Regions from separate parts of the Mesorhizobium sp. M0910 genome, predicted to be linked through region 3. Evidence: predicted binding sites of a transcription regulator. Region 3 holds the regulator's gene; each other region holds the start of a gene.
The links. Region 3 encodes LexA, which represses DNA repair genes until DNA is damaged. Its sites were predicted from a motif close to TGTTCNNNNTGTGTTCNG; they were not measured.

Region 1 (10,519 bases), on a different contig from region 3:
GCCGAAGCTTTGCGTCCTCGACGAGACCGATTCCGGCCTCGATATCGACGCGCTGAAGATCGTCGCGGACGGCGTCAACACGCTGCGCTCGCCGGACCGCGCCATCGTCGTCATCACCCACTACCAGCGCCTGCTCCAATACATCGTGCCCGATACGGTGCACGTGCTCTACAGGGGCCAGGTGATCAAGTCGGGCGACAAGTCGCTTGCGCTCGATCTCGAGGCCAATGGCTATGCCGGCGTGATCGGGCAAGCCGCGTGAGATGCCAGCAGGCCCGGAAGGCAAGCCAAACAAGGCGATACTGATGAATATGCACACGACACCCCAGCGGACACCGGCCGAAACGGCGCTGATCGACGCCTTTGGCGAGCGGCTGTCGCTGCTGCCCGGCGACGGCGCGGTGATGCTGAAGCGCGACGACGCCATCGAGGCGATCAAGAGCGGCCTGCCGACGCGGCGCGTCGAATCCTGGCACTATACGGACCTGCGCCGGCTGCTGATCTCGGTGCCGGACTTCGATCCGGCAGCGGTCGCGAAAGCCGTTGCGCCGATCGTCGAGGGCTCCAGCGTTTTGCCGGTGCTGAACGGCGTTTCGAATATGAAACTGCCCGATATCGAAGGCGTTGCCGTGCAGCGCCTGTCGGAGAAGCTGACCGACGGCAGCGCAGCATCTGGGCTTGATTCTTATGGCAGCGACGACGCCATCGGCGCGCTCAACACCGCCTTTGTCGCCGACGGCTATTTCGTCGACATCGCCGACGGCGCCCAACTGGAAAAGCCGCTTGAGCTGCAGAATCTGCAGGCCGGTGGACAGACGCATGTACGCCTGGCCGTCCGTGTCGGTGCCGGCGCCAACGCTGTCATCGTCGAACGCCAGGCGGGCGAGGGGGCGGCGCTGGTCAGTTCGGTCAGCCAGCTTGTGCTTGGCGAGGGCGCCGAAGTGACATGGCTTGTCGTGCAGGAGCAGCCGGATACGGCGACGCATCTCGCCCAGTTCAAGGCGCATCTCGGCAAGAATTCGAAGCTGACGCTGTTCGTCATGAATGCCGGCGGCAGACTGGTGCGCCAAGAGGTCGTTGTGAAGACGACCGGCGAGGGCGCCGAATTCACGCTGCGCGGCATCAATCTGCTCGCCGGCGACACCCATACCGACGTCACCATGGTGCTCGACCACGCCGTGCCGCATACCGCATCGACCGAAGTCATCCGCAATGTGGTGACCGGCAAGGCGCGCGGCGTCTTCCAGGGCCGCATCAACGTCCACCAATATGCGCAGAAGACCAACGCCAAGATGGCCTGCAACACGCTGCTTCTGTCGGACGACGGCGAGTTCTCGACCAAGCCGGAACTCGAAATCTTCGCCGACGACGTCGTCTGCGGCCATGGCGCGACCGTCACCGAGATCGACCACAGCCATCTGTTTTACCTGATGGCGCGCGGCGTCGACGAGAAGACCGCGCGCGGCTTGCTGGTCAAGGCCTTCGTCGCCGAAGTGATCGAGGAACTGGACGACGAGGCCATCGTCGAGGCGCTGGAACGTCGGCTCGACGATTGGTTTTTGACGCACGGGTAGAGGTGACTGAGGGGTTGGTGCCAACACCCCTCATCCGTCGCCTTCGGCGCCACCTTCTCCCACAAGGGGAGAAGGAGAGGCGCTCTTCCTTCTCCCCTTGTGGGAGAAGGTGGCCGAGCGAAGCTCGGTCGGATGAGGGGTGCTGGACGGAATGAGGCGATGCCTCGAGAGAGCTTGTGATGGACCAGAAAGTCGAAAACATCCCCTACGACGTCGAGGCGATCCGCCGCGACTTCCCGATCCTGTCGCGGCAAGTTTACGGCAAACCTCTGGTCTATCTCGACAATGGCGCCTCGGCGCAGAAGCCGCAGGCCGTGCTCGACGCTATCCAGCACGCCTATTCCCAGGAATATGCCAACGTCCACCGCGGCCTGCATTTCCTGTCCAATGCTGCGACCGACGCCTATGAGAAGGCGCGCGAGACGGTGCGCCGTTTCCTCAACGCACCGAGCACCGACAACATCGTCTTCACCTCGAACACCACGGCGGCGATCAACACGGTTGCCTATGGTTTCGGCATGCCCAATATCGGCGAAGGCGACGAGATCGTGCTCTCGATCATGGAGCACCATTCCAACATCGTGCCGTGGCATTTCATCCGCGAACGGCAGGGCGCGAAACTGGTCTGGGTGCCGGTCGACGATCTCGGCGTCTTCCACATCGAGGAATTCGAGAAGCGGCTGACCGACCGCACAAAACTGGTTGCTATCACACATATGTCGAACGCGCTGGGCACGGTGACGCCGATCAAGGAGATCGTGCGCATCGCCCATGCCCGCGGCATTCCGGTGCTGGTCGACGGCAGCCAAAGCGCCGTGCACATGCCGATCGACGTGCAGGACCTCGACTGCGACTTTTTCGTCTTCACCGGCCACAAGGTTTATGGCCCGTCGGGCATCGGCGTGCTCTACGGCAAGAAGGATATTCTGGAGCGCATGCGCCCGTTCATGGGCGGCGGCGAGATGATCGAGGAGGTGACGCAAGACATCGTCACCTACAACGACCCGCCGCACCGTTTCGAGGCCGGCACGCCGCCGATCGTGCAGGCGATCGGGCTTGGTGCTGCGCTGGAATACATGGAAAAGATCGGCCGTGAGCGCATCGCAGCGCACGAGGCCGATTTGAAGGACTATGCGCATCAGCGGCTGCGCGCCATCAACTCGCTGCGCATCTTCGGCGATGCGCCCGGCAAGGGCGCCATCATCTCGTTCGAGCTGCAGGGCATTCACGCCCATGACGTGTCGATGGTTATCGACCGGCAGGGCGTGGCGGTCCGCGCCGGCACGCATTGCGCCCAACCGCTGTTGAAACGCTTCGGCGTAACATCCACATGCAGGGCATCGTTCGGCATGTATAATACCAGGGCCGAAGTCGACGCTTTGGCCGATGCGCTGGAAAAGGCGCGAAAGTTCTTCGGGTGACGATCATGGATGATGCCAGCCACACCGCCGAAAGCACGGCACTGGATATGACCACCAATGCGGCGGTTTCCGGGTCAACGATTCCTGCCGACGAACTGGCGCGGCTGACCGACGACATCGTCTCGGCGCTGAAGACGGTCTATGACCCCGAAATCCCGGCCGACATCTACGAACTTGGCCTTGTCTACAAGATCGACATCGAGGACGACCGCTCGGTCAAGATCGACATGACGCTGACCGCACCCGGCTGCCCGGTGGCCGGCGAAATGCCGGGTTGGGTGGAAAATGCCGTCGGCGCCGTCGAAGGCGTTTCCGGTGTCGAGGTCAACATGACCTTCGACCCGCCCTGGTCGCCCGACCGCATGTCGGAAGAGGCACAGGTGGCGGTGGGCTGGTATTGAGATCAGTCGACCTTGCACCGTATGCTTTGGCATAAGCCGTGATCGCTGAGAACAGCTCGTCAAACTTGACGTCGTGGTCTCCCGTGCCAATACACATCGCGTCTAAACCCATCGCTCTATTGGGTCCCCGACTCCAGCGCGCCATTTTGGTCAAAGATGGGCTCTGCCAGACGCTCTCTAGGACTTCTACCAAAAGGAACTTTTGTCGCCGGTAACTCCGCTCAGAAATGTGCTTCACGACACTCCATGGAATGAACTCTGCTGACAGGCGGACGTCCCAAAAGCCCTTAGGCGACAAAACTAGCGTCGGCCGTTTCAAATCGAAAAGACGCACCACAGCGATCACAAAAGTGCCGGTGAACAATATAGCCGTTATCCAACCGAGAAATTGCTTGAAGCTACCTGGAGCGATATTCGGCACTAGGCGCCATCCAAGCGCAATGCCTAAAGTTGTCATCGCTACCGATATAACAGCCAGCAGGCCGAGCCGAGCAGGAGATGACCGAAATTCAACTGTTTGATTGGTGTCAAGCATTTAGCCTCTCGCCATACTTCGATTGTCGCCAACTGAAATTACATCCAAATTGGTTGCAGTAAGCAGAAAACTTCACCATCTTAGGTAAGAATGATCCGCAGGCCTTGAACCCGCGTGAAAGTGGAGAACGATATGGGACGCTTCGCCGTCATCACCATGACCGAAAAGGCCGCCGACCGGGTCCGCGAGATCGTCGCGACCCGCGAGAACGCGCATGGCATCCGCCTGGGCATCAAGAAGGGTGGCTGCGCCGGCATGGAATATACCGTCGATCTGGTGACCGAACCCAACACCAAGGACGACCACATCGAGCGCGACGGCGCCCACGTCTATGTCGCGCCGGAGGCAGCGCTTTTCCTGTTCGGCACCGAGATGGATTTCGAGCAGACGACGCTGCGCACCGGCTTCACCTTCCGCAACCCGAACCAGAGCTCGGCCTGCGGCTGCGGCGAATCGGTCGAACTGAAGCCGGCCGATTTGAAGGCCTTGGCTGAAGCGCGCGCTTCCGCCTGATCTTTCCTTCTCCTCCGTTCACGGGGAGAAGGGACCTAATCCACCCACATTCCTGTTCGTTTGTGCCAGTCGGCAATTGATTCTTCCGGGTAGACGTCGAAGACCTTGTCCCTTTTGCCGATCTCCGGCTCGACCCAGTTCGCCTTGTATTTCAGCATAAGATGCACCTTCTCCGGCGGCTTTGGCAGGTCTGTGTCGATCGCCGAGGCGAAGGGATGCACCAGCTCCGGCCAGGTTGGGTCGTAGAGCCAGAGCGCCGTCCCGCATTTCGTGCAGAAGTTCCGCTCGCCCGTCGAGGTTTCGCGGTGCGGGTGCTCGTCGTCCTCGATCTCGGCGCGATAGACACCGAGATGGCGCTTGCCATGGATTTTCAGCGTCTCGTAATCGGCGCCGAGATTGATGGCGAAACCGCCGCCGCCCTGCTGCTTGCGGCAGATCGAGCAATAGCACAGCATGAACGGCACGGGCGTGTGGCTTTCCACCTCGAAACGCACGGCATTGCACCGGCAAGATCCTTTGAGCAGAAGCGGCATGAAAAACTCCGACGAAATTTGATTCTGAACTTGTCAGGATGGTGCCGGTTACGTCGATGACAAGGGGAAATCCGGGTGACATGATCGCCGCATGGACAACGAGCGCATAGAAGAGCTTTTCGAAGGCCTCGGCCCGGTCAGCATCCGCAGGATGTTCGGCGGCAAGGGCATCTATTTCGACGGCGTCATCGTCGCCATCGTCGTCCGTGGCGAACTGATGCTGAAGGCGGACGCCGAAAGCGCGCCGGATTTCGAAGCGGCCGGGTGCCGGCAATGGACCTACACCGACTCGCGCCACGGCAAGCTCGTGTCTATGCCCTATTGGAGCGTTCCCGACAGCGCTTTCGACGATCCAGACGAGATGGCGATCTGGGCGCGGCGTGCCTACGAGGCAGGACGGCGCGCCGGCAAATAGGCTGCGTCATGCTTCGGCAATTCCGGGCCGCATTTCACGCCAGTTCCCGCGCCTCGGGCACGAGCGCCAGCGCCTCGGCAAAGCTGGCGCTGGTGAAGGCGGCGCGCTCGACGGCGAGCGCCGCGGCGGCAATGCCTTCGCGCAGTGCCGCGCGCAGCGTCAGGCCGCGCAGCAGGGCAGCGATCGTGGCGCCTGCCAATGCGTCGCCGGCGCCGGCAACGTCGGTCCGTTTTTGTAGCGGCCGTGGCGAGATCGAGAACGCGCCGGTTTGGTCGAAACCGAGCACCGGACCGTCGCCGTCGGTGACCACGCCGCTTTTCAGGCCGGCGCGTCTCAGGCCGTCGATGACGCCTTGATCGTCAGCATCGATGTCAACGCCGGCGATCACGCCGGCCTCGTGCCGGTTCATGAAGGCCAGCGCTAGAAGTCCGAGCACCGGCGTCAGCCGCGCCGCTCTGTTGGGCGAGACGGCAAGCGCAAACACCGCCTTGCCGGCGGCGAGTGCCGCCATCCGCTCCAGCGCGGTCGACGGCAGGTTGGCGTCGCACAGGATCGCATCGGCCGAACCGATAGCTTCGCGCACCTTGGCGCGGCGAATTTGCTTGGGAAGCGCCAGCTCGTAGAGCACCATGTCGGCAAGGCCGGCGATCAGTCCGCCATCGCTATCGATCAGCATCGTATGGCTTGGCGTTGCCCGGTCGAGGAACACCGCCGACAGGTCGGCAATGCCGGCCTCGGTGACGGCGCGTAAAACCGTGTCGCCAAGGGCATCGCCGCCGCGCACCGAAAGCAGCGAGGCCGAGGCACCGCGCCGCACCGCCCAGCGCAAGGCGTTGAAGACGGCGCCGCCAACATGCTCGCGCATCGTGCCGGGGTTCAAGGCGGCTGGCGCGAAGGCGCCGGCAACCCGGCCGCGCCGCTCGATATAGGCGCCGCCCACGGCCAGGATCGTCGGGGAGTTCATCATGCCGGCAAAATGCCCTTTGCTGTTGCCCGGTAGGAGACTAGGTCGCTGGGCGGAACCCTGCAATCGCGGGTGCGATTCGGTTGGTGACGGCAGCGGCGCCGCATGCGAGGCCGGATACATCCGGAAGCAAATTTACGAAACAAAAATAGAACAAATATGGATATCCGTTATTTTTCAAATCCTTGCCGCTCATTGACAAATGAGAACAAACGAGGTACATTCTTTTAAGGATTGCGGGATTGTCCGGCCTCCATTGACGACCACGGGGTGATGTATCATGGCTCAGAATTCTTTGCGGCTTGTAGAGGACAAAGCGGTGGACAAATCAAAGGCTCTGGATGCGGCTCTGTCGCAAATCGAGCGTGCCTTCGGCAAGGGCTCGATCATGCGGCTCGGCGCAAACGAGCAGGTCGTCGAGATCGAAACGGTGCCGACCGGCTCGCTTGGGCTGGACATCGCGCTTGGCGTCGGTGGCCTGCCGCGCGGCCGCATCGTCGAGATCTACGGGCCGGAAAGCTCGGGCAAGACGACGCTGGCGCTGCACACGGTGGCCGAAGCCCAGAAGAAGGGCGGCATCTGCGCCTTCGTCGATGCCGAGCACGCGCTCGACCCGGTCTATGCCCGCAAGCTCGGCGTCGATCTCGAAAACCTATTGATCTCGCAGCCCGATACCGGCGAGCAGGCGCTGGAGATCTGCGACACGCTGGTGCGCTCCGGCGCCATCGACGTGCTGGTGGTCGATTCGGTGGCGGCGCTGACGCCGCGGGCGGAAATCGAAGGCGAGATGGGCGATTCGCTGCCCGGCCTGCAGGCGCGCCTGATGAGCCAGGCACTGCGCAAGCTCACCGCCTCGATCTCGCGCTCCAACACCATGGTCATCTTCATCAACCAGATCCGCATGAAGATCGGCGTCATGTTCGGGTCGCCCGAGACGACGACCGGCGGCAATGCGCTGAAATTCTATGCTTCGGTCCGCCTCGACATCCGCCGCATCGGCTCGGTCAAGGATCGCGACGAGGTTGTCGGCAACCAGACCCGCGTCAAGGTGGTCAAGAACAAGCTGGCGCCGCCCTTCAAGGTGGTCGAGTTCGACATCATGTATGGCGAGGGCGTCTCCAAGACCGGCGAGCTGGTCGATCTCGGCGTCAAGGCCGGCGTGGTCGAAAAGTCGGGCGCCTGGTTCTCCTACAATTCGCAGCGTCTTGGCCAGGGCCGCGAAAACGCAAAACTGTTCCTGCGCGACAATCCCGACACGGCGCGCGAGATCGAGCTGGCGCTGCGACAGAATGCCGGGCTGATCGCCGAGAAATTCCTTGAAAACGGCGGCTCCGAAAGCAGCGACGACGGTTTCGAGGACGACGCTGGGGTGATGTAGGGCAGGCGACGCCTCGCGGAGCCTCAGCCGGGTTTCGATTTGATGTTTTGATTTTGAGTTTGCGTAATCGATGCGTTTCGCCGCCGGCCCCGTGCCGGCGGTTTGCGTTTGATGGCGGGGCAGAAGCCATTTCAAAGCGCTGGTGAAAGCGGGAATTTGAGCCCATTTGGTGTTTCTGGACAGGCTGCGGTGCGACCGCTAAAAGGCCATGTCTATTTTCCGCCGGCAGCCGGCGGTTCTCTCGAAAAGGCAGTATTTCATGAGTGGCGTCAACGAGATCCGGTCGGCATTTCTCGACTATTTTCGCAAGGAAGGTCACGAGGTCGTCGCGTCAAGCCCGCTGGTGCCGCGCAACGACCCGACGCTGATGTTCACCAATGCCGGCATGGTGCAGTTCAAGAACGTTTTCACCGGTCTGGAGAAGCGGCCCTATTCGCGCGCCACGACTGCCCAGAAGAGTGTTCGCGCCGGCGGCAAGCACAACGACCTCGACAATGTCGGCTACACTGCGCGCCACCTGACCTTCTTCGAGATGCTCGGCAATTTCTCCTTCGGCGACTATTTCAAGGAGCGCGCCATAGAGCTTGCCTGGAACCTGATCACCAGGGAGTTCGGGCTGAAGAAGGAGAAGCTGCTGGTCACCGTCTACCACACCGACGACGAGGCGGCCTCGTACTGGAAGAAGATCGCCGGCCTTTCGGACGATCGCATCATCCGCATCGCGACTTCCGACAACTTCTGGGCAATGGGTGACACCGGGCCTTGCGGGCCGTGTTCGGAGATATTCATCGACCGTGGCGAGCATATCTGGGGCGGCCCCCCCGGCAGCCCCGAGGAGGATGGCGACCGTTTCCTCGAATTCTGGAACCTGGTGTTCATGCAGTATGAACAGGTGACGAAGGAACAGCGCGTCGACCTGCCGCGTCCGTCGATCGACACGGGCATGGGCCTCGAGCGCATGGCCTCCATCCTGCAAGGGGTTGAAAGCGTCTTCGAAACCGACCTGTTCCGCCACCTGATCGACGCTGCATCGTCGGCGCTCGGCAAAGGTCCGGATGCGGACACCGTCGCATCGTTCCGGGTCATCGCCGACCATTTGCGTTCGTCCTGCTTCCTGGTCGCCGACGGCGTGCTGCCGTCCAACGAAGGACGCGGCTACGTGCTTCGTCGCATCATGCGCCGCGCCATGCGCCACGCGCAGTTGCTCGGCGCCCGCGATCCGCTGATGTGGCGCCTGGTGCCGGCGCTGGTCCGCGAGATGGGCCAAGCCTACCCGGAACTGGTGCGCGGCGAACAGATGATCACCGAGACGCTGAAGCTTGAGGAAACTCGTTTCCGCAAGACGCTGGTGCGCGGCTTGGGCTTGCTTTCGGAGGCGACGGAGAAGCTGGCCTCCGGCGACATGCTGGATGGCGAGACAGCGTTCAAGCTCTACGACACCTATGGCTTTCCGCTCGATCTGACGCAGGACGCGCTGCGCCGGCGCAACATCTCGGTCAACCTTGCCGGCTTCACCGAGGCAATGGAGCGGCAGAAGGCGGAGGCACGCAAAAGCTGGGCTGGTTCCGGTGAGGCCGCAACCGAGACGGTATGGTTCGCGGTGCGTGAGGAGACCGGCGCCACCGAATTCCTGGGTTATGAGACCGAGCAGGCCGAAGGCCTTATCCAGGCGCTGGTCAAGGACGGCAAGACCGTCGACAGTGCCGGCAAAGGCGACGCCGTTGCCGTGGTTGTCAACCAGACGCCGTTCTATGGCGAGTCCGGTGGCCAGATGGGCGATACCGGCGTCATTTCGGGCGACGGGTTCTCGATCGAGATATCCGATACCCAGAAGAAGGCCGATGGGCTTTTCGTCCATCTCGGCAAGGTGGCCAATGGCACTGTCAAGACGGGCGCGACCGTCGAGCTGAAGGTGGACCACGCGCGGCGCTCCAGGCTGCGCGCGAACCATTCCGCCACACATCTGATCCATGAGGCGCTGCGCGAGGTGCTGGGTACCCATGTGGCGCAGAAGGGCTCGCTGGTCGCGCCCGAGCGTCTGCGCTTCGACATTTCGCACAACAAGCCGATCTCGCCGGACGAGCTCGAAGAGGTCGAGCGCATGGCAAACGAGATCGTCGTTCAGAACGGCTCGGTGATCACGCGACTGATGTCTGTCGACGACGCCATCGCCGAGGGCGCCATGGCGCTGTTTGGCGAGAAGTATGGCGATGAAGTGCGCGTCGTTTCGATGGGCACGGGCTTGCATGGCGCCAAGGCCAACCGGCCTTATTCGGTCGAGCTATGCGGCGGCACGCATGTCAGGGCGACCGGCGATATCGGCCTGGTGCGCATCGTGTCCGACAGCGCGATCGCTGCCGGCGTGCGCCGCATCGAGGCGTTGACCGGCGAGGCCGCCAGAAAGCATCTCGACGAACAGGACAAGCGGCTGAAGGCGGCCGCCGCCACGCTGAGGATTTCGGCGGCCGATGTGCCGGCCCGCGTCGAGGCGCTGCTCGACGAGCGCAAGAAGCTCGAAAAGGAGCTGACAGAGGCACGCAAGAAGCTGGCGCTGGGCGATCGCTCGCCAGCTGGTGTGCCTGCGGAGAACGAAACCATTGCCGGTGTCGGTTTTCTCGGCAAGGCGGTATCGGGCGTCTCGCCAAAGGATCTTAAGCCGTTGGCCGATGCCGGCAAGAAGTCCCTCGGCTCCGGCGTCGTCGTCTTTGTCGGCGCCGGCGAGGACAACAAGGCGAGCGTCGTCGTCGCCGTTACCGATGATCTGACCGGCCGCTTCAGCGCCATC
Region 2 (10,519 bases), on a different contig from region 3:
ACAGCGGCCTCGAGGTTCAGTGGGTCGACCCATTCACGTTAGGGGATCTCAAGAGCGCAGGCGCCAAGATACCCTCCAAACTTGGCGACTATCTCCATGACGCAACACCAGTTGTCACGGCATACTGGGCGACCAAAGTTTCGTTGTAAGCGTAGCGAATTGGCGGTCCAGTTCCATAACTGCGTTGCCAGAACCCTATCGGTCATGGGATCGGTCCCCACATCATGGCACGTGTGCTTGGCTTAGGTGTCGACCGGTCGAGCATGCCGCGCATTGGCAGGTGGTTTTCTGTGAAGCACGACAAGGCGCTGGGCGCGGCTTTCCGCAAATGGTCTGACGAACCGGACCTTGAGCGCATCATTGTGAGCCACTGCGATGTTATCACCGACCAGCCGCGCAAGGTGCTCGAGCGCGTTGCGTAAGATTTCGGGGCATAGCAAGATTTTCGGGGAGGTGGCGCCGCATATAAACCGCGCTATCCGGGTAGTCTGCAACTGACCGAAAGCGTGGGGCAGCTATGTGCAATGACTACGAGCAGCATATCGCTTGGCCGAATATTGCCGCATGATGCAATCGATGGCGCTCGACGTTCCAACCCATCAAACCGAACTGGATTTGCCACAGGCGGATGACATCCGCATCGGTGACCCCGCCCCGATCATGCGCGCCGCCGGCGACACAATCGAACTCACGCGTACGACCTTTGCCTTTCTGCCCTCCGGCCCCAAAGGCGGGCCGATCTTCAACTTTCGCTCGGACGGGCGGAGTTTCGCCAACAGCAAGCGCTGCCTTATTCCGGCATCGCCTTTCTTCGAATTCACGGAAAGAAGTCGCCAAAGGCGAAGCATCGCTTCACCCTCAACGGCGCCCCCTTCATGCGATCGCCGGACTGTGGCGCGACGGCGAAGGCAACAAGCCGCCGACATTCGCAATGCTGACGACTGAACCCGGGCCGCATGTGGCGCCTATCCACAATCGCCAGATTGTGGTGCTGCGCCCGGAGGATTGGGCGGCATGGATACATCTCACAAACCCCGAGGCAGAGCTGTTGAAGGCACTCCCGGCAGGGTCGCTGGTGGTAAAAACCGTACGGGAGGGGAGCGACTGACCTTTATTGCGAGGTTTGCCTTACCTTGGCAGCTGCATTGAGGATAGCGGAAGCCAGGTTGAATTCGGCGCGTCCGGGATCGTAGGGTTGGCAACGATACGTTCACGCGAAACATGTGCACCTCCCGATCACTGATTGCCTAGTGGCCGCTACTTCCATCAGCTACGCTGGCCTCACAACTGAGCACCCTCGAGCCGCACCATAGGCGGTTGGTATCCGGTTTGTGCTGTATGGGGAAGGAGGCACGCGTGTCAGATTTCGTGAAAGAGTGGATGGTCGAACGCAGGGAAAGCCGCTTCCCCAACACTGTGACGATGGCCTTTTTCTCCCCTCAGTCTCAGATGGTTACTTTGGACCAATACAGCCGGAGGGACCTGCCCAAAGCGCTCTTGGCCAACGACCATGGTAAGGCCGCGGAAATCCTGGCGACCATAAGTCATGAACTCACGCATTGGGCTGACGTCGTGGGAACAATTTGGGGACGCGCTTACTTGAAACGCGTCTATCAGGCCTTCAGGCTGCTTCCCACAGCGGGCAAGCCGCCCTCGGAGGCAGACTTCCCGTGGTTCGTGGACCTTTACGACGAGACGCGCCGCCTGACGTTTCCGAGATACTATCAGACGCTAGTAGAACCCAAGGAGCCTCACAGTGCCGCGCGTCCCTGGCAGATCGCCTTTTCTGCCGGCCAGGAGATCGACCCCTCAGGCAGATTGGATCCGTCCAGACCTATCCTGTTCGTTCGCTTCCTAGACCACGAAACCGGCGCCCGCCTCATACGGCAGCCGCTGACTGTCGGCGCTCTCCTGGAAACAACGGCGGTTGCGTCCGAGTATTCGGTTGTCCGTACCTACCTCGAAGCCAAAGTGCCGGAAAACCAACGGACTGCAATGGCCGACGACATAACGAAGGACGGTCTTGCCAGGCTGTACGCACCGAGTCTGACCTTGTACTCCGCACCGGTCCACCTGTTTGCGCACTACGCGAAAATCAAGGACGCTGCCTTGGCGTATCGGCTCGCAGCCACCATCGCGCACCTTTGTCTCAACCTTGGCGACGACCATTTTGAGGGCGTCCAGCTCCCCGACAGCATGGAGCCGTGGGCAAACCTGTTCCCATCCTTCAAGCAGAGGGGCGACCGCGCGTTTGCGTTCGCGGTGATCAGTTCCAATCTCGAACCCTGGCAAGTTGGTATGGACGAGACCAAGTGGATCGATGCAGCGCTCGTTCGGACGGGTCTGCCGGATCGGCGATCGATTATGGAGCAGGCGATAGAAGCGATGGCGATGCACCAGCCCGGAGGACAAGGAGCTCCCTGGGACGAAGCCGAGCGCTACATGCTTGAGCTAGGGCTCGGAGTCGCGAGGGGACGGTCGAACAACCCGTCGTTTAGCCCGATGCACGCTCAATCCTATTCAGGGGTGGTTCCTCCAATGTTCGACTCGGAGGGCGAGATCTATCTGTTCCCGAACGACAAGTTCGACCTTACAAGGTTCGCACCCGAGGCAATGATCGATCTGGATTGGGCTCTGGACGGGTATACCCGCAACCTTCTGTCGGGCTGTCGCTAAGCTCATATGATCTGGCCACTTGAGGGCTCCTACCTTGCGATGCTCTGGAACGCATCGACCGATGTCCAACCCGGCTTTTTTTCAAGCCCGCATCCGCTGACGTACGCTGCCGCGCAGCGACTGGGGCGGCCAAAGCGCGGTGGGGGCTTGACGAGCTCTTCACAGCGTTTTGGGTCTCGGTAGACATGCTCTGAGGATTCATGGCGCGTATTCCACCGGGCCGAAACCGAAAGGCACACTTTCAATGACCCGAAACCCCCCATCGAAATGCTCGATTGCCTTCCAGGCGAGTAGCGCTGCCAGCAACGCGGAAACCTCGTTGCTGTTCTGTCCTTTGACGTAGCCGTAGGCGTCGACCAGGATGCGCCCTGCGTCGGCAAGATCCTCGTCTGAGACTTTTCCCTTGATGGCTGCGATCTGGTTCATGTGGTGAAGCAGTGCCGCCTCACCGTAACCGATGGGCTGTGCAAACGCTCGCAGCCAGGCAAGGGCGATGGCCACCAGGAAGCTGGGAAAGGTTGCCGGCGGTGCTGCGACCAGAGCAGGAAGAGCGTTTGCCCCTGTTGCGGTCAGTGCAATTGCCGGCATGAAAGCGAAAGGATCCCGCACCAGGTTGGAAAGCTTCAGAGAATAGGCGAGTTGCCGGCGCTTGCGCGCCAGCACCATTCCCAGAAATCCCTCGCGTCGAGGCGAGACGATCTCGGGAGGAGCTTCCTGCCAACGACTATCGGCGACGCCGTCGAGCGCGTTGATCGCACCGTGAAGCTCGGTATCGGTCACCTTGGCCAACCGCGAGGGCGAAGGGACTTGATCGAGCAATTCCCTGATCGAAGCGATCTCAGCGGACGTCAGCGACTGCGCGTTCTGCATGGTGCTCCACCTATCCTTGTCTGGTGCCTCGAGCCGGGGCGCTCCGAACCGCCGCGTGACGCATCGCCCCACTATGGCATTTGCCGCCTTGGGGCTCCAGCACACCTATTTGAAATCCCGCGTCTTCACCTTGATCTGGTCGATGTGCAGATAAGGATCGATGATATCTCGCGGCCGCGGCCCTTTGTGCATTCCACGCGGGTCCGGCGTCGGGCTGCCGTGATGAAACTCGTCGCCGCGCCCATGCGGCAGGGGGAAGGCAGCATCGCGATCGCCAACGCTGGCCAGCTCAGCTGAGAGATCACTCAGCCGGTGCGCGACGAGATGAACCACCTCGCCTTCCCTTTGGATGCGCCCGTATACGCCAATCATGCCAGCACCAAGCACAACCCTGCGGAATTTTTCGAATACCTTCACCCATACAACCAGATTGGCGATGCCGCTCTCGTCCTCGATCGTGATGAACATCACGCCCTTGGCTGAGCCCGGCCGTTGCCGGACCAGAACGAGCCCGGCTGCTTCCAGCCATTGCCCATCGCGCGCCTGCATGGCCTCGCGGCAAGAGACGATGCGCTTGCGGCGCAGGTCGGCGCGCAGGAAGGAGACGGGATGATCGCGCAGGGTCAGCCCGACATGTCCATAGTCCTCGACCACCTCGCCGCCTGATGTCATGGCGCGTAGCGCGACTAGGGGCTCGCGGATCTCCGGCACCGTTTGCTGCTCGCGAGCCGAGGCCGCGGCAAACAGCGGCAGCGGTTCGTCGCGCAGCGCCTTGATCGCCCACAGGGCCTCACGCCTGGCCAGCGACAATGAGGGTTGAAAGGCGTCGGCCTGGGCGAGCTCGACCAAGGATGCCGCGGGAACCCCGGCTCGATGCCAGAGGTCGTCAACCGACGCAAAGGATTGGTCGGCGCGTGTGGTGACGATGGTCGCGGCGTCGGCGTTTGCAAGACCACGAACCATCCGCAAGCCAAGCCGAACGGCAAACCGGTCCTCACTTTCGGTGGGCTCGAGCGTGCAATCCCAGCGCGACGCGTTCACACACACCGGGCGAACCTCGACACCGTGGTCACCGGCATCGCGAACGATCTGCGCGGGTGCGTAGAAACCCATCGGCTGGGCATTGTTAAGACATCGGGGTGATGACATTTCAGCCAAGACGATGCGTAGGCGATCAATGCAAAGCTTGCCGCATGGCTCTCGGGAAAACCGTAACTGCCGAAGCCCTCCAATTGCTTGAACGTCTTTTCGGCGAATTCGCGCTCATAGCCGTTCTTCACCATGCCACCGATCAGCTTGGCGCCGAAGCTGGAGACACCGCCAGTGTGCTTGAAGGTTGCCATGGCGCGGCGAAGCTGATCGGCCTCGCCCGGCGTGAAGCCGGCACATTCGATCGCGACGCGCATCGCCTGTTCCTGGAACAGCGGCACGTCCAGTGTTTTTCCGAGCACCTTTTCGAGCTCCGGCTTGGGATAGACAACCTCCTCCTTGCCTTCGCGCCGCCGCAGGTAGGGGTGTACCATGTCGCCCTGGATCGGTCCTGGCCGCACGATCGCCACCTCGATTACCAGGTCATAGAAGGTCCGTGGCTTGATGCGCGGCAGCATTGACACGGCTCGGGATTCGATCTGAAAGTTGCCGAGCGTATCGGCCTTGCGGATCATCGCATAGGTGCGCGGATCCTCGGCCGGGATCGTGGCGAGATCCAGATTGATCCCCTTGTGCTGTGACAAGAGATCAAAGCCGCGCTTCATGCAGGACAGCATGCCGAGCGCTAGCACGTCGACCTTCATGAACTTCAGCGCGTCGATGTCATCCTTGTCCCATTCGATGACCTGACGATCCTTCATTGCGGCCGGTTCGATCGGCACCAGATCGTCGAGCCTGTCGCGAGTCAGGACGAAGCCACCGGGGTGTTGCGACAGATGACGCGGTGCGCCGATCAGCTGCCTGGCCAGGTCAAGCGCCAGGCGCAGACGGCGATCGCCGAGATTGAGGTTCAGTTCCTCCGCATGCTTTGGTTGGACGCCTTCGTCCGACCAGCCCCACACCTGCGACGACAGCATCTTGATTAGGTCTTCGGGCAGACCCAGAGCCTTGCCGACATCACGCAGGGCGCCTTTGGAACGATAGCGGATGACGGTCGAGCAGAGTGCTGCGTGCTCACGGCCATAGTTATCGAACACCCATTGCATGGCGATTTCTCGGCGCTCATGTTCGAAATCGACATCGATATCGGGCGGCTCGCGGCGTTCTTCCGAGACGAAGCGCTCGAACAGCAGGTCATTGCGGTCGGGATCGATCGAGGTGATGCCCAAGACATAGCATACAGCGCTGTTGGCGGCAGACCCCCTGCCTTGGCAGAGGATGTCCTGACTGCGGGCAAAGCGCACGATCGAATTGACGGTCAGAAAATACGGCGCGTATTGCATTTTCTCGATGAGCTGCAATTCATGCTTGAGCGTACCAACAACCTTGTCCGGCACGCCTTCCGGAAAGCGCGTCGTGGCACCTTCCCAGGTCCAGTTTCTCCAGCGCCTGCTGCGGTGTCAGACCCGGCACCATGCGTTCCTCGGGATATTGATAGGCAAGCTCGTCCAGTGAGAATCGACAGCGCTCGGCGATCTCGAGGGTATGCGCGATCGCTTCGGGATAACGGCCGAACAGGCGTGCCATCTCAATCGGCGGCTTCAGATAGCGGTCGGCATGTCGTTCACGCCGCAGCCCGGCGTGGTCGATCGTGACATTGTGCCGGATGCAGGTGACGACGTCCTGCAGGATGGGCCGTGACGGCTCGTGGAAGAGCACATCGTTGGTAACGACCGTTGGCACGCCGGCCTGTCCGGCAAGATTGGAAAGATCGTGCAGCCGCAAAGCGTCGTTGGGACGGCGGCGCAGCGTCAGCGCCATGTAAGCCCGGTCGCCAAATGCTTCGCACAGTCGCCGCAGCCACATCGAGGATGTGTCGTCGGCCTGATCGGGAACGAACACCGCAACAAGGCCGTCGCCATAGCCGACGAGGTCGGCCCAATGCAGCACGCATTTCGCCTTGCCACCGCGCTTCTTGCCCAGAGACAGCAAGCGGCAAAGCCGCGAGTAGGCGGCGCGATCGGTCGGATAGACCAGGATGGAAATCTCTTCCGCCAGATCCAGCCGGCAGCCGACGATCAGCCTGACGCCGGTCGCCTTTGCCGCCTCATGCGCGCGCACGATCCCGGCCAGGCTGTTGCGATCGCAGACGGCAAGTGCGGGCATGTCCATTATGGCGGCCTGCGCAAACAATTCCTCGCAGGAACTGGCGCCACGCAAGAAGGAAAAATGCGAGGTGCATTGCAGTTCGACGTACGGTGCGATCATCCGAAAATGCCGTGCAGGAACCAGCGATGGGAGCCGGTCGCGGCATCCTCGCCATCGCCAGCGCGATAGATCCAGTAGCGCTCGCCGGCATCGTCCTCGACCTGGAAATAGTCGCGCACCGCGGCAAGTTCGGCGTCGCGCTTCCACCACTCGCCGAAAACGCGCTCAGGGCCATCGGCCCGCTTCACCCTTCGACGGATGCCTCTCCAGGTAAAGCTCGGTGGCGGATGATTAGGCAATAGAGCTATCGCCTCGATCGGCTCAGGCACTGCGAACAGACGAGCCGGACGCGGCCAATGGTCTGGCCAGGCATCGCCGGTCTCCACCGACGCGGGGGCGACACGCCGAACTGATCGTTCGGGCACGTCGCTGGCCACCGGGGCAAACCGATAAAGCATCTCCTCGCCGGCACGATTGCCCAGTATGTCGATCAGGTCCGAAATGTCAGCGTCCTGTTGTTCGATGAGTGAGGAGATCGTCTGCCTGGGCGTCAACGGTTCGGCTCGAGGCGCCGACAAGCGCATCAGCTCGATGCCGAAACCGGGATCGACCCGCTCGATCTTGTCGCAAAGCAGACGCGTCAGCCGCTTGACATCGCGGATGGGCAAGGCGGTGCCGACGCGAATGGCTTCGATCCGGTTGTCGACGCGGTAGAGCAGCAGGTCGAGCCGTCGGGCGCCTAGCCCCTGGTCTCCAGCTCGAGGCATAGCGCTTGCACAAGCTTGCCGATGTAGCGCGCGATAGTGTCGGCCGCACCAATGGGCTCGCCAAAGGCATGCTTTACCTCGACCACCTCCACTGGCCGCACCGGCTCGATCGGTTCGGCAAGGCGGCCAGTGGCCTGGTCAAGACGGCGGCCCAATTCGGGCCCAAAGCGCAGGGTCAAGGGTGCGCGAGGCTGCTGCAGAAGGTCCCCCACCCTGTCGAAGCGCAAAACGCGCAAACCGCTGACGATTGCGTCGGGCAACCGTAGAGACGGGATGGGCAGAGGACGAATGGCGTCGAGGGTTGCGTTGCCAGCGACCACGCTGACGGTCTGCCGGATGTAACGCGCAACGGCGTGAGCGGCACCCCAGCTATCCGCAATCGCTGCCCGCGCCGAAAAGCCGACCTGGTAGAGACGTTCGACCATATCGACCAGCATCATCTGTTCGCCGCCATGAAGGTGATCGGCGCCCGTGGTGTCCATGACCAATCCGTCCGGAGGATCCGCAGCTACGATCGGCGCGTACCGCCGCAATGCCCACAGCGCCAGCCGCTCCAATCCCTCCGTGTCGGCATCGGGCTCCGCGTCCATAACCACCAGACCCTGAATGAGGGCCTGCGCTTTCGTGCCGGCATTCCGATGCGTAGGCCCGCTTCCATAGCCGAGCGATCTGCCGCGATCACCAAGCGACGATTGCCTTGCCGCCCGACCAGCACCAAGGGTCTATCCGGTGGCGGCGAGACGTCGCCCAATTTCCTTCTGAGCCGGTCGGTCGACCAGCTTGGAAGGAAGAGCGAGACGACCTTGGGCATCGCATGCCTCCACTTCGATATCGAGCGTTTCCCCTCCACGAGACCGGATCAGTTCAAGTTGCCATCGCGCCCGGCCAACGCCTGGCACAGGCAGCGGCCGTGACGGCAGCACAGAAACCCGCCAGCGGGTGACAGACGCCGTCGGCTGCCCAAAATCGGCGGCTTCGGTCTGTCGGCGCCAGCGGCGGACGGCGATGCCCATGGCGCCGGAGCCTTCCGATGCAAGCTGCAAACGTCGCGAGGCCGTCATCGACAGCCGGGCAACCTCGGCAACCACAGCCCCAAGCCCCATGTGCCGCAGGCCTTCCTCGAAGCAGGCGAGCAGGGATTTGTCGTCACCGGCTTCGACATAGATCACCCGGTCCGGGTGAAGTCCGACCTGGGCGATTGCCGGCGCAAACAGATCTTGGCGCGTCACACACCACAGCACCTTGCCCTGCGTCCTGGCCGCAATTCCTGCAGCAAAAAGCGACGCGGCGGCGCCATCAATCGCTCCATTGCCACCACCGGCAACTTCATGGAGCGCGCCAAGTGCCACACCGCCCTCAGGCAGGTGGCTGTCGATAGAGGAAATGCCGAAAGGGAGCACCGCTCTTTCGGGCGTGTTGCCGCCTTCGAGACGCGCAATGCGATTTTGAAGATCGGAAATGGCAGCGTTTGGCGCCGATGCACTCATCTGGTCCCCTGAACGCGAAATGCTGATGGTATGTTCCTCATTTGTTCTCTTCCTAGTAAAGAGTCAATGGCATGGTGAGGTGGCGCTGCGGAAGAAATGTTTGGCGCGACCGCTCACCCGGTGGCACCGATAGAGTCGTTTGCCGACAGGACGATACGGTCGAAGGGCACGATGCCCCGCTGGACGTCGCGCCGGCGACTGCCGGCGCCCAAAGGAAAAACGGCGCATAAGCCGCAGTCCTGCGCGCGTCCGCAAATGCGGACATTGTCGCGCGCGGGACGGAGGAAATTCGCCCCCGCCGCGGACGGTTAACAGGACAGCCGTAGGAGCGTCAGCATAGCGCCGGCCGCAGGACGGGACGCGGGACCGACTGTCCCCGTCCGCAGCGGTCCGCATCATGATCGGCAATGGAGCCGTTGCCTTGGAATTCGACACGGAGCGCCGATCATCGCTCTGGTGGCTATCCCGTTGAAAAAACGGAACCAATTCCTCTGTTGCCAAGAGCCTATTGACTCCAATGTTCTTATTTTGTTCACTGTCGGTACGATTGGCACAGGAGGCGAACCATGGAACTTCGCTTGAACATTGAAGGTGCAACGCCCGAAGAACTGGCACGCGGTGTCTTCGCGCGGGCCGGCATTACGGCTTTGCAGGGCGCGGAAGGTTTGTTCGCGTTGGAAGGGTGGGACATCAAAGGCTTTCCGGAAGACGACAAGCCCACCGAGGACGAGGACCGGGCTGCTTCGGTTTGGATGGAGGCCGACGAGGCTGCGACGACCGCATGTTGTGCGGGCTGGCCGGAGGACAGAGTTCCGCGCCATCAGATCATGGAGCTGATCGACGTTCCCCGAACGAGATTGCAAGCCGAGGCGCTTCCGGACACGTGGCCGGCGCGCAAGCAGCTCTATCCGGACGTCGTCAAACGGCTGGAGGTTACAGCTGGCCCGGACCACCAGATCGATTTCGATATTGCCTTCGTTCTGGGTTGGGTGTGCGAGCGGCCGACGCTGGAGCGGTTGAGCCCCTTTCGGAAGATGGCGACCGTATCCCCTTCTTCACCAGCGACCTTGCCCAGGTGGAGGAAATGGCTCGCAAGGCGCTCAAGAACTGGACTATCGAGATTGACCGGGATCCCTACGATGCCCACGTTTTCGACCCTGCAGCCGTCGATGACGGTGACGAATTGCGCATGGCGGCGTGGCGCGATTTTCGACGGCTCCCTGCTTATGGAGAAGCCGCCTGCAAACCCCGCAGTCGCACTGACCCTGGCGATGATGCGCGGCCAGTCGATGCATTTCGAATAGTGGTCAAACGCAGTCGGGGCTCACCAACGCCATCGGTCATCGACTGCGACTAACCACACCAGGTTGCGCTGCCCGACGACCTTTACACCGACCGGAACTTCACCATGATCGCGAAGTT
Region 3 (10,519 bases):
GTCGCCGGCACCATCATGGCGCTGCTACGCGGCGCCTTTGCGCTGTTTCCCGACTTCTCATCGCGACGGCCGGTCAAGAAATATGCCGCAGCCGCCGCGCTTTTTTCGATTGCGGCCTACCTCGTCTTTTCCGGCATTGTGGTAGCGGCCGAACGCAGCTTCATCATGCTGGCGGTGATGCTTATCGCCGTGCTGTTCGACCGGGCCGCGCTCACCATGCGCAACCTGGCGATCTCGGCCATCGCGGTCATCGTGGTGTCGCCGCACGAGGTGGTCGGTCCGAGCTTCCAGATGTCCTTCGCCGCGACGGCGGCCCTTGTCGGCGCCTATGCCGGCTGGTCCGACTACCGCGCCGGCAGGGCCACCACGCCGCCGCCGCGGCGGTCGCCGCTACGCCTCGCCACGCGAAAGGTCCTGCTGGGCATGGGCGGCCTGGCGATGACCTCGATCATTGCAGGGAGCGCCACGGCGCTTTTCGCCATATGGCATTTCCAGCGCGTGGCGCCGCTCAGCCTGTTCGCCAATCTGGCCATCATGCCCATCGTCTCACTGGTCGTCATGCCCTTCGCCGTCCTCAGTGCGCTGGCGATGCCGTTCGGCGCGGATGGGCCTTTCCTATACGTGATGGGCAAAGGGCTGACGGCGATGATCGCCCTGTCCGGGTGGATCTCCGAGCGCTCGCCGATCGATGCGGTCGGACTGATTTCGCTGAGATCTGTCCTTTTGGTGACGATCGCCCTCGTCATTGCCAGCATGGCGACGACCTGGTTGCGGCTCGCGGCACTTCCTTTTGCGCTCGCCGGCTTGCTAACGACAACGCAGACGCGCGTACCCGACGTATTGATCTCGGAGGACGCACGGCTGGTCGCGCTGCCGATCGGCAGCGGTGAGCTCGCCGTCAACCGGGCACGCCCGAATGAGTTCACGATCGACAACTGGAAACGCGCGCTCACATCAGAGGCTATCGTCGCGCCGGAAACACCTGGAAAGAACGATCCGCAATTCGACATTGCCGATCCGGCCGACCTACCGCCGGGCATGCCGTTCATTTGCACGGACGGTCTCTGCCTCGCCAGGCATCCATCCGGCGCGATCATTGCGCAAGCCAAGGACCGCGATACCGCACGGCCAGCCTGCGCCTTCGCCAGCTTGATCGTCATCGACGACGCCACCGCCCATAATCCCTGCTACTACGACCGGCTGGTCCTCGTCGTCACCAAACGGCAACTGGCGCGCGCGGGAAGTGCGGCCGTCTATTTCGATCCACAAGCGGCAACACGCGCCGAAATCCGCTTCGCCGTCGAAAAATCATACCGGCCCTGGCACGTGCAGCGGAAATTTTCACGCGCGGCGCGCGGCCTGCCGCCATACCGCAGAGCCGACAATCCAAAAGCCGGCACCAAGGGCGCAACTCAGTAGCGGCGGATCAGCCCAACGAGCTTGCCCTGCACCTTGACCCTGTCTGGTCCGAAGATGCGCGTCTCGTAGGCCGGATTGGCGGCCTCCAGGGCGATCGAGGCGCCCTTGCGGCGGAACCGCTTCAGCGTCGCTTCCTCCTCGTCGACCAAGGCCACCACGATCTCACCGGGGCTCGCCGTATCGGCGTTGCGGATGATCACCGTGTCGCCGTCGAAAATGCCAGCCTCGATCATCGAATCGCCTTTGACCTCGAGCGCATAATGCTCGCCGCCCATGATCATATCCGGCGGCACCGAAATCGAATGCGTCTGGTGCTGGATAGCATCGATCGGCACACCGGCGGCGATGCGGCCCATTACCGGGATCGAAACGGCGGCGACGACATCGTCGTCATTGCCGGCTGCAGGGACGCGCGACGATGTGGGCTTGCCCTGCCGAGGGGCACCTTGCCCAAGACTGCCCTGGATGACACTCGGCGAGAACTTGCGTGCCGCATTGAGGCCGGGGGCGATCGAGTCAGGCAGGCGTAGTACCTCCAGCGCACGGGCCCGGTTGGGCAAACGGCGAATGAAGCCGCGCTCCTCCAGCGCCGTAATCAGTCGGTGGATTCCGGATTTGGAAGCCAGGTCGAGCGCTTCCTTCATCTCGTCGAAGGAAGGTGGGATACCGCTTTCCTTCAACCTTTCGTGGATGAACATAAGCAGTTCGTGTTGTTTGCGTGTCAGCATAGCGACCCCCAACAGAATCAGAAAACAAACCCAGAACAGACACTATCTGTTCCAGTTGTGTTCCGCAACTGTTTAAAGTTTAATGAATGCGTTAAGGCTCGGGAAACAAACGACGTCCCCTACCGGCGTACCGTATTTTCACCGCCGCGAGCCTCATCCCCTTGATTCTGCTTTCGTTTGCGCCGTTCTGGCCTCCTTGAAGGCGGCACTGGCATCGGCCGTCGGTCGGCAAAGGGCACGGAATTGAACCCGTATCGACTGTGCGGTTTGGTCAATGCACCGTGAACGAAACGAACTCAAAACGCCAACCTCGGGCTAACTCCAGGTTTCCACCGCCTGGTCAGGCTGCTTCTCGCCGGTGGAGCCTTGCTACGCGCTACCCGGTAATGGAAGAACAGTTGATGCGTGTCCGGCGTTGCGTTGGATTTTTTGAGGGAGCAGGCAAATCATGACGGGAATTCCCGATCTCGTGGCCGTAAAGGCGATGGATGCCGCGGATCCGCTGCGCGCGATGCGCGACCGCTTTGTGTTGCCGCAAGGAGTGATCTATCTCGACGGCAATTCGCTAGGAGCTGCTTCACGTGCCGCCTTCGATGAATTGCGCAAGGCCGCGACCGAAGAATGGTCGCATGATCTCATCCGCGCATGGAACACGGCCCGCTGGTTCAACATGCCGCTTGAACTTGGCGACCAGCTCGGGCGCCTGATCGGTGCCGCGGTCGGCCAGACGGTGGTCTGCGACACGACGTCGGTCAACATCTACAAGCTGCTGCACGCGGCCATGGCCATGCGACCGGAGCGGCAGGCCATCGTCGCCGAGGGCGATAGTTTTCCGACAGACCTCTACATGGCTGAGGGTGTGGTTTCGACGCGAAAAGATGCGCTGCTGCGCCTCTCGGGGGTCGACGCGCCGACCATCGAGGAGCTGATCGACGATCGCACCGCCGTGGTGCTGGTCAATCACGTCAACTACAAATCGGGCGAACTGCGCGACATGCCGGCTCTGACGCGCAGGGCCCAGGAAGCCGGGGCGATGATCGTCTGGGATCTCTGCCACACCGCTGGCGCGATGCCAGTCGAGCTCGACAAAGCAAACGCCGATTTTGCCGTTGGCTGCACCTATAAATATCTGAATGGCGGCCCGGGCGCGCCTGCCTTCATCTATGCGGCTGAGCGGCATCTTTCCGACATCCAGCAGCCGCTCACCGGCTGGTGGGGCCATGCACGACCCTTCGCCTTCGAGCCAGGCTATGCGGCCGGCACCGGCATCCGCCGGTTTCTGTGCGGCACCCAGCCGATCCTTTCGATGCGCACGCTGAAGGGCGCGCTCGACATCTGGGACGATGTCGACATGACTGCGGTGCGCAAGAAGAGCATCGCACTGGCCGATCTGTTCATCGAGCTTGTCGAGGCAAAGTGCGGCACTTACGGCCTCACGCTCGAAAGCACGCGCGATGGGGAAAAACGCGGCAGCCAGATTTCATTCATGCATGAGCATGGCTACCAGATCATGCGCGCGCTGATCGAACGTGGTGTGATCGGCGATTTTCGCGCGCCATCGACCATGCGCTTCGGCTTCACCCCGCTCTATGTCGGCTATGCCGATGTCTGGCAGGCCGTCGAAGTGCTTGAGGACATCCTGCGCACCGGTGCGTGGAAGGATGCGCGCTTCGCCATCAAGGCGGCTGTCACTGAGATTGATGCGAGAGCTGGAATCGTGAGGCTGGCGATGATGCGCCGCGCGATGCTCGCGGCTAGGTTGCAAGGCCATATTGCCAGGGAGGGCGCAGGGTGTTCGAACGTCATATTGCCGATTGGGACAACGCCTATGCCAACGGCGCCAACATAGCCGGCAGCGATCGCTGGCCGGCGGCCTGGGTCGAGCCCGCGCAGGTTTTCCGCGAGGCGCTTTCGACCGAGGGCAGGGCGCGGCTCGACCTGGCCTATGGCGATAACCCACGCAACCGGTTCGATCTTTTCCTGCCGGCCACCAAGCCGAAGGGGGTCGTGGTGTTCGTCCATGGCGGCTACTGGATGGCATTCGACAAGAGTTTCTGGTCACATCTTGCCGCGGGCGCTGTTGATCGCGGCTATGCAGTTGCCATGCCGTCCTACACGCTCTGTCCGCAGATACGCATTGGCAGCATCGTCAAGGAAGTCGGCGCGGCGATAGGCAAGGCGGCGGCGATGGTCGCAGGGCCGCTGATGCTGACCGGGCACTCGGCCGGCGGCCATCTTGTTAGCCGGATGGTTACCAGGACAACGCCGCTGGCGCCCGAAGTGGTCCGGCGCGTTCGTCACGTGGTGTCGATCTCGGGGGTGCATGATTTGCGCCCGATCATGCGCACCGGCATGAACGAGACGCTGGCGATCGATGAGGCCGAGGCGCAGGCCGAAAGTCCGGTGCTGCTGCGCCCGATGGAAAAGGCCCGCCTGACCTGCTGGGCCGGCGGCGGCGAGCGCGCCGAATTCCTGCGCCAGAGCGCGTTGCTGGCCAACATCTGGATCGGCCTGGGTGCCGCGACCAGCTCCGTGGTCGAGCCCGACCGGCATCATTTCAACATCATCGACGGTTTGGCCGATCCAGACCATCCGCTGACCCGGACCTTGACCTCGGAGTGAGGCAGGTTCAGCGTAGCATCAGCACGTCGCAGGGGGAGCCCGCCGCCGCAGCAGGCGCGAACGGCGCGCGGACGATCAGCCCGTTGGCATCGGCCAGCATTTTCAGCATCGAGGAGTCCTGGATGCCGAACGGCGTCGCCACGAGCGCACCGGCGTCGTCTGTGACAACAGCCCGCACATAATCTTGCCTGAGATCGTTGGCCGGCATGGCAGCACCGAGCCGTGCCCGACGGATATCCCGCTGAAAGGCGCGGCCGCCGAGCCGCGCCAGCAGCGGCTTCAGGAAGAGCTGAGCGCAGACCAGGCTCGCCACGGGGTTGCCGGGCAGGCCGATGCAGCGAATGTCGCCCAGCCGCCCGAACATCAGCGGCTTGCCCGGTCGCATGGCGATCTTCCAGAAATCGAGCGTCATGCCTTGCCCGGTCAGCACGTCATGGACGAAGTCGTGGTCGCCGACCGAGGCACCGCCCAGCGTGACGATGACGTTCGCGCCAGCCTTCACGGCCTTTTCAACCAATGCCGCGATCGCCTCCCTGCGGTCCGGCGCGATACCGAGGTCGAGCGCCCGCGCACCGACCGACTGTGCGGCGGCAGCGACACCATAGGCGTTAGAGGAGATGATCTGGTCGGGGCCAAGCTCGCTGCCCGGCGGCAGCAATTCGTCGCCGGTGGCGATGATGGCGACCAGCGGCCGTTTGACCACGCCGACCTCGGGGTGATTGGCCGATGCCGCCAGCGACAAGGCGGCCGAATCGAGCAGGCGGCCTTTGGGCAGCAGGACATCGCCCTTGGCGAAATCGAGCCCAAGGCGGCGGATGTTGCGCCCCTGCACCGTCGGCTCTGTCACTTCGACGCTGCCGCCGCCGAGGTCGCGGACGTTCTCCTGGATGACGATAGTGTCGGTGCCTTCGGGAAGCGGCGCGCCGGTAAAGATGCGCACGGCCTGCCGCTGCTGCACCGTTCCGGCAAAGCCGCGTCCGGCCGGCGCTATGCCGATCACCGAAAGCCTTGCGGGTAGGGACGCGATGTCAGCCGCCCGCACGGCATAGCCGTCCATGGCGGAGGCGTTGAACGGCGGCTGGGTGCGGAGCGCCACAACCGGCTCCGCCAGCACGCGGTCGGCGGCATCCAGCAGCGCGACACGTTCGCCCGGCAGTGCAACTGCTCCGTCCAGCAGGCGCTCGAGCGCCTCGGCAACTGGGACCAGCGCCATTAGCGGCCTGCCTCGGTGGCCCCGGTGATCTTGTAGTCGCCGGATTTACCGCCGGTCTTTTCAACCAGCCTGATGCCGGAGATGACCATGGCGCGGTCGATCGCCTTGGCCATGTCGTAGATGGTCAGGCAAGCGACCGAGACGGCACTCAAGGCCTCCATTTCAACGCCGGTCTTGCCAGTGACGCGGGTCAAAGCCGTCACCTTCAGGCCGGGCAGTGCGGCGTCCGGCTCGATATCGACAGATATCCTGGTCAGCAGCAGCGGATGGCAAAGCGGGATCAGTTCATGCGTCTTCTTGGCCGCCATGATGCCGGCAATGCGGGCGGTGCCCAGCACATCGCCTTTCTTGGCATCGCCGGCGAGGATCATGCCCAATGTCTCGGGCCGCATCGCGACAAAACCTTCCGCGACTGCCGTGCGCACCGTCTCAGCCTTGCCGCCGACATCGACCATGTTGGCTTCGCCCTGCGCGCCAAGATGGGTGAGGGCGGCCGCCATCCTCAGATCGCCTCTGCCGGCGTCTTGCCCGTCAACAGCAGGCGCGTTGCCGCGGCCACGTCCTGTTGACGCATCAGGCTCTCGCCGACCAGGAAAGTAGCGATGCCGCTCCGCTCCAGCCGGCGGCAATCGTCATGCGAAAAGATTCCGCTCTCACTGACTAGAAGGCGGCCGCCCGGCACCATCGCTACCAGCCGTTCCGAGGTCTCGAGGCTGGTTTCGAAGGTCCGGAGATTGCGGTTGTTGATGCCGATCAGCCGCGACGACAGCCGCAGCGCACGTTCCATTTCCGCCTCATCATGCACTTCGACCAGCGCGTCCATGCCGAGCCCGAAAGCTGTCGCTTCGAGTTCTCTTGCCAACGCGTCGTCGACGCTGGCCATAATGATCAGGATGGCATCGGCGCCCCATGCCCTGGCCTCGTAGACCTGATAGGGGTCGAACAGGAAATCCTTGCGTAAGGTAGGCAACTCGACGGCAGCGCGCGCAGCGGTGAGGAATTCGGGCGCGCCTTGGAAAGAGGGTGTGTCGGTCAGCACCGAAAGGCAGGCGGCACCGGCTTTCGCATAGGCCCTGGCCAGCGCCGGCGGATCGAAATCGGCGCGGATCAGGCCTTTGGATGGGCTAGCTTTCTTGATTTCGGCAATCAGCGCAAACCCGCCGGATTTGCGCGTTGCTTCAAGGGCGGAAAGAAATCCGCGCGGCGCGTCGGCATCCGTCGCCCGTGCCTTGATCTCGGCCAATGGCACGCGTGCCTTGGCCGCCGCGATCTCGTCGCGCTTGTAAGCCTCGATCTTGCGCAGGATGTCGGACATGGTTTTAACCGTTCGAAATCTCGACCAGCCTGTCGAGCACTTTCAGCGCGCGGCCGCTGTCGATGGCCTGCGCCGCCGTTACCATGCCGTCGGCAAGCGTCGTCGCCTTGCCGGCTACCACCAGCCCGGCGCCGGCATTCATCAGCACCGTATCGCGAAAGGCGCCAGCGGCGCCGCCCAGCATGTCGCGCAGTGCCTGGGCGTTGTGGGCGGCGTCGCCGCCGCGCAACTCGTCCTTGGTGTGACGCGTCAGCCCGACTGCTTCCGGGGTCAGCACCAAGCTGCGTATCTCGCCGCCGGCCAATTCGGCGACCTGCGTTTCGCCGGTGGTGGTGATCTCGTCATAGCCGTCGCCATGGACGACCCAGGCGTGGTCGGCGCCAAGCTCCTTCAACGTTTCTGCCACCGGCATGATCCATTCGGGCAGGAACACGCCGACCATCTGCCGTCTGACACTGGCCGGATTGGAAAGCGGGCCCAGCAGATTGAAGATGGTGCGGGTGCCGAGCTCGACCCGGGTCGGGCCGACATGCTTCATCGCCGGGTGATGCGCCGGCGCGAACATGAAGCCAACGCCGGCCTCGTGAATGCAGCGGCCGATCGTCTCCGGAGGGATGTCGATCTTGACGCCCAATGCGATCAGCACATCGGCGGCGCCGGTCAGCGAGGACAGTCCGCGATTGCCGTGCTTGGCGACGGGCACGCCGCTGCCGGCGATGACGAAGGCGGATGCGGTCGAAATGTTGACGCTGTGCGAATTGTCGCCGCCGGTGCCGACAATGTCGATGGCGCCCTCGGGGGCTTCGACGCGCAGCATCTTGGCGCGCATGGTGGCGACGGCGCCGGCGATCTCGCTGACGGTCTCGCCGCGCACGCGCAATGCCATCAGGAAGCCGCCTATCTGGCCCGGAGTAGCATCGCCCGACATGATAATGTCGAAGGCCTCGCGCGCCTCCTCGAAAGAAAGAGCGCTGCCGGCGGCGACCTTGGCGATGTGGATCTTCAGTGCGCTCATCTGGCCAGGGCTTGGGTTACGGCCGTCTGATCGATGCGGACGTCATATTGCGTCTGCAACTGCGCTACCAACTGGTCGAGCAGGTCGTCGGACATGCCGGATGTGAAGGATTTCTGTGCGTCCTGGGGTACTGAGCTGGCGTCGGCCCCGGCGGGCTCGAATACCTCGGCAACCTTGAACAAGATCTGTCCGTCGCCGGTGGGCGAGGGGATCAGCCCGGTGCCGCCTTCGCCGACGCCGAACATCGCGGCGGCCCCTTCCTTGCCGAAATCGACGTCGTCAGCATCGCGCTTGACGCCGCGCTTGGTCTGTTTTTCGAGCTTGAGCTCACCGGCGATCACCTCGAGCGTCGCGCCGGCCTTGAGACGCTTCTCGAGCTCTTGCGCTTTTGCGGTGAGCCGTTTGGTGGTCTCCGCCGCGGTCCAGTCGGCCACGACCTTCTGGCGGACTTCGTCCAATGTGCGGTCACGGGCCGGCGTGATCGCGCTCACGTCGTAGAAGACGAAGCCGTTATCGGCGGTGGTGAGACCTTCATTGTCGGTTCCGGGTTCGGATTCGAACACCGCCTTGATGAGCGCCGGCGATTCCGGCAGGTCTTTGACGATGCTTCCATCCGGCCGTTGGCCGGTGCGGTCGATGGCGTCGATGGTGACGACCTTCAGCTTCAATTTGGCGGCTGCCTCGGCGAGCGAACTGCCCGAGGCGCGCGTATCCTCGTAATTGTCGTGCACGTCCAGCAAGATGCGGCTTGCCTCGCCCAGTGCCAGGTCCTTGCGTATCTGCTCGGATACTTCGGCCAGCGGCTTCACCACTTCCGGCTTGATCTCGGTGACGCGCAGCAGAACGGGACCAAATGCGCCTTGTACGACCGGGCTGACCTCATTGACGTTGAGCTTGAAGACGGCGTCGGCGACCGCCTTGTCGGCGATCTTGTCCTTGGCCAGCGTGCCGAGCAGCGTGTCGGCCGGGGTCTTGCCCTCGGCGGCGACGATCTTGTCGAAAGTCGCGCCGGTCCTGAGCGAATCGAGCGCCGCCTTTGCGGCATCAGGCGTCTTGAATACAAGCTGCTCGATGGTGCGCATCTCCGGCGTGGTGTAGCGCGCCTTGTTCTTGTTGTAGTCGTCGCTGACCTGTTGGTCGGTCACCGCGCTCAAATCCATGATGTCTTCCGGCTCGAGCCTGACATAGGAGAACTTGCGGTATTCGGGCGCGGCGTAGGTTTTCTTGTTGTCCTCGAAATAGGCCGAAAGCACGCTGTCGGACGGCGCTTCTATCGGCTCGACAAGCGATTTCGGCAAGGTCAGGTAGTCGATGGTGCGATCTTCGCCGCGATAGAGCGCGACCGCCTTGAAGAATGTATCAGGGGCCTTGAGGCCGTCCGAAACCGCCTCGACGATCTGCTGGCGGACCGCGACCTGGGCGCGGTTCTTCAAATAGTCTTCCGGCCGCATGCCGATCTGCCGAAGCAGGTACTCGAACGTTCTCCTGTCGAAGGTTCCGGCAGGCCCTTTGAACGCCGGGTCTTCACGCGTCAGTTCGGCGAGCCGGTCCTTGGACAGGCCGAGGCCGAGCTTGCGGGCCTGCTCGTCGAGGACGGCACCCGATACGAGTTGCGCCAGCACCTGGTTGTCGATGCCGAGCGCCGTCGCCTGCTCACGGCTGATGCGCTGGCCGAATTGCTGCGACATGACGCTGAGCTGGCGATCGTAGGCGAGGCGGTATTCGTTGATAGAGACCTTGGTGACTCCGGCCGTGATCACGGCGTCATGGCCGGCAAGACCGCCCATCAGCCGTCCCGAGATACCCCAGACGGCGAAGCTCAACACCAACAATGACAGCAGCAGTTTCGCGACCCAGGTCCCCGCCGCACTTCTCAACATACCAAGCATGAGTACTTCCGATTTTTGCGCATTTCGCATGCGCCGAGTCTGAAACAAGCGCAATAGCGCCCTTCCTGCTCACTGTCGATTGCTTTGTGGCCTGATTTTGATAGTGAGGGCCAGCTGGAAATTGCCCGGAGAAACAATCCCATGACGCCTGGAATCCGCCCGCTCGTCGCCGGCAACTGGAAAATGAACGGTACCAGCGCCTCGCTCAACGAGCTCAGGATGATCGGCAACGGCTTCATGAGCGGGCTCGACGCCGAGACCGAAGCGGTGCTCTGCGTGCCGGCGACCTTACTTGCGCACGCCGCCGAGATTCTGTCG

Region 1: the regulator LexA is predicted to act here: its motif matches at 6,495-6,512, upstream of recA (recombinase RecA).
Region 2: the regulator LexA is predicted to act here: its motif matches at 9,129-9,146, upstream of NKH78_RS00720 (ImuA family protein).

Annotation. Positions count from the first base shown of each region.
Region 1 covers NZ_JAMYNZ010000008.1:70,258-80,776, reverse strand. Annotated here, with positions in the region: gene sufC (Fe-S cluster assembly ATPase SufC) at 1-262, shown strand, start outside; gene sufD (Fe-S cluster assembly protein SufD) at 306-1,574, shown strand; gene NKH78_RS20740 (cysteine desulfurase) at 1,754-2,995, shown strand; gene NKH78_RS20735 (SUF system Fe-S cluster assembly protein) at 3,001-3,396, shown strand; gene NKH78_RS20730 (STM3941 family protein) at 3,320-3,931, opposite strand; gene sufA (Fe-S cluster assembly scaffold SufA) at 4,064-4,444, shown strand; gene NKH78_RS20720 (GFA family protein) at 4,480-4,977, opposite strand; gene NKH78_RS20715 (TfoX/Sxy family protein) at 5,069-5,392, shown strand; gene NKH78_RS20710 (PfkB family carbohydrate kinase) at 5,427-6,359, opposite strand; gene recA (recombinase RecA) at 6,637-7,734, shown strand; gene alaS (alanine--tRNA ligase) at 7,994-10,519, shown strand, end outside.
Region 2 covers NZ_JAMYNZ010000001.1:138,795-149,313, forward strand. Annotated here, with positions in the region: gene NKH78_RS00685 (class I SAM-dependent methyltransferase) at 1-149, shown strand, start outside; gene NKH78_RS00690 (hypothetical protein) at 291-422, shown strand; partial or broken gene NKH78_RS00695 (SOS response-associated peptidase family protein) at 518-1,108, shown strand; gene NKH78_RS00700 (hypothetical protein) at 1,357-2,676, shown strand; gene NKH78_RS00705 (hypothetical protein) at 2,875-3,546, opposite strand; partial or broken gene NKH78_RS00710 (error-prone DNA polymerase) at 3,652-6,903, opposite strand; partial or broken gene NKH78_RS00715 (DUF6504 family protein) at 6,900-8,421, opposite strand; gene NKH78_RS00720 (ImuA family protein) at 8,333-9,097, opposite strand; gene NKH78_RS00725 (hypothetical protein) at 9,664-10,401, shown strand.
Region 3 covers NZ_JAMYNZ010000005.1:277,124-287,642, reverse strand. Annotated here, with positions in the region: gene NKH78_RS15130 (ComEC/Rec2 family competence protein) at 1-1,419, shown strand, start outside; gene lexA (transcriptional repressor LexA) at 1,413-2,147, opposite strand; gene kynU (kynureninase) at 2,596-3,996, shown strand; gene NKH78_RS15115 (hormone-sensitive lipase) at 3,939-4,769, shown strand; gene NKH78_RS15110 (molybdopterin molybdotransferase MoeA) at 4,777-5,982, opposite strand; gene moaC (cyclic pyranopterin monophosphate synthase MoaC) at 5,982-6,482, opposite strand; gene trpC (indole-3-glycerol phosphate synthase TrpC) at 6,485-7,297, opposite strand; gene trpD (anthranilate phosphoribosyltransferase) at 7,302-8,312, opposite strand; gene NKH78_RS15090 (peptidyl-prolyl cis-trans isomerase) at 8,309-10,201, opposite strand; gene tpiA (triose-phosphate isomerase) at 10,343-10,519, shown strand, end outside.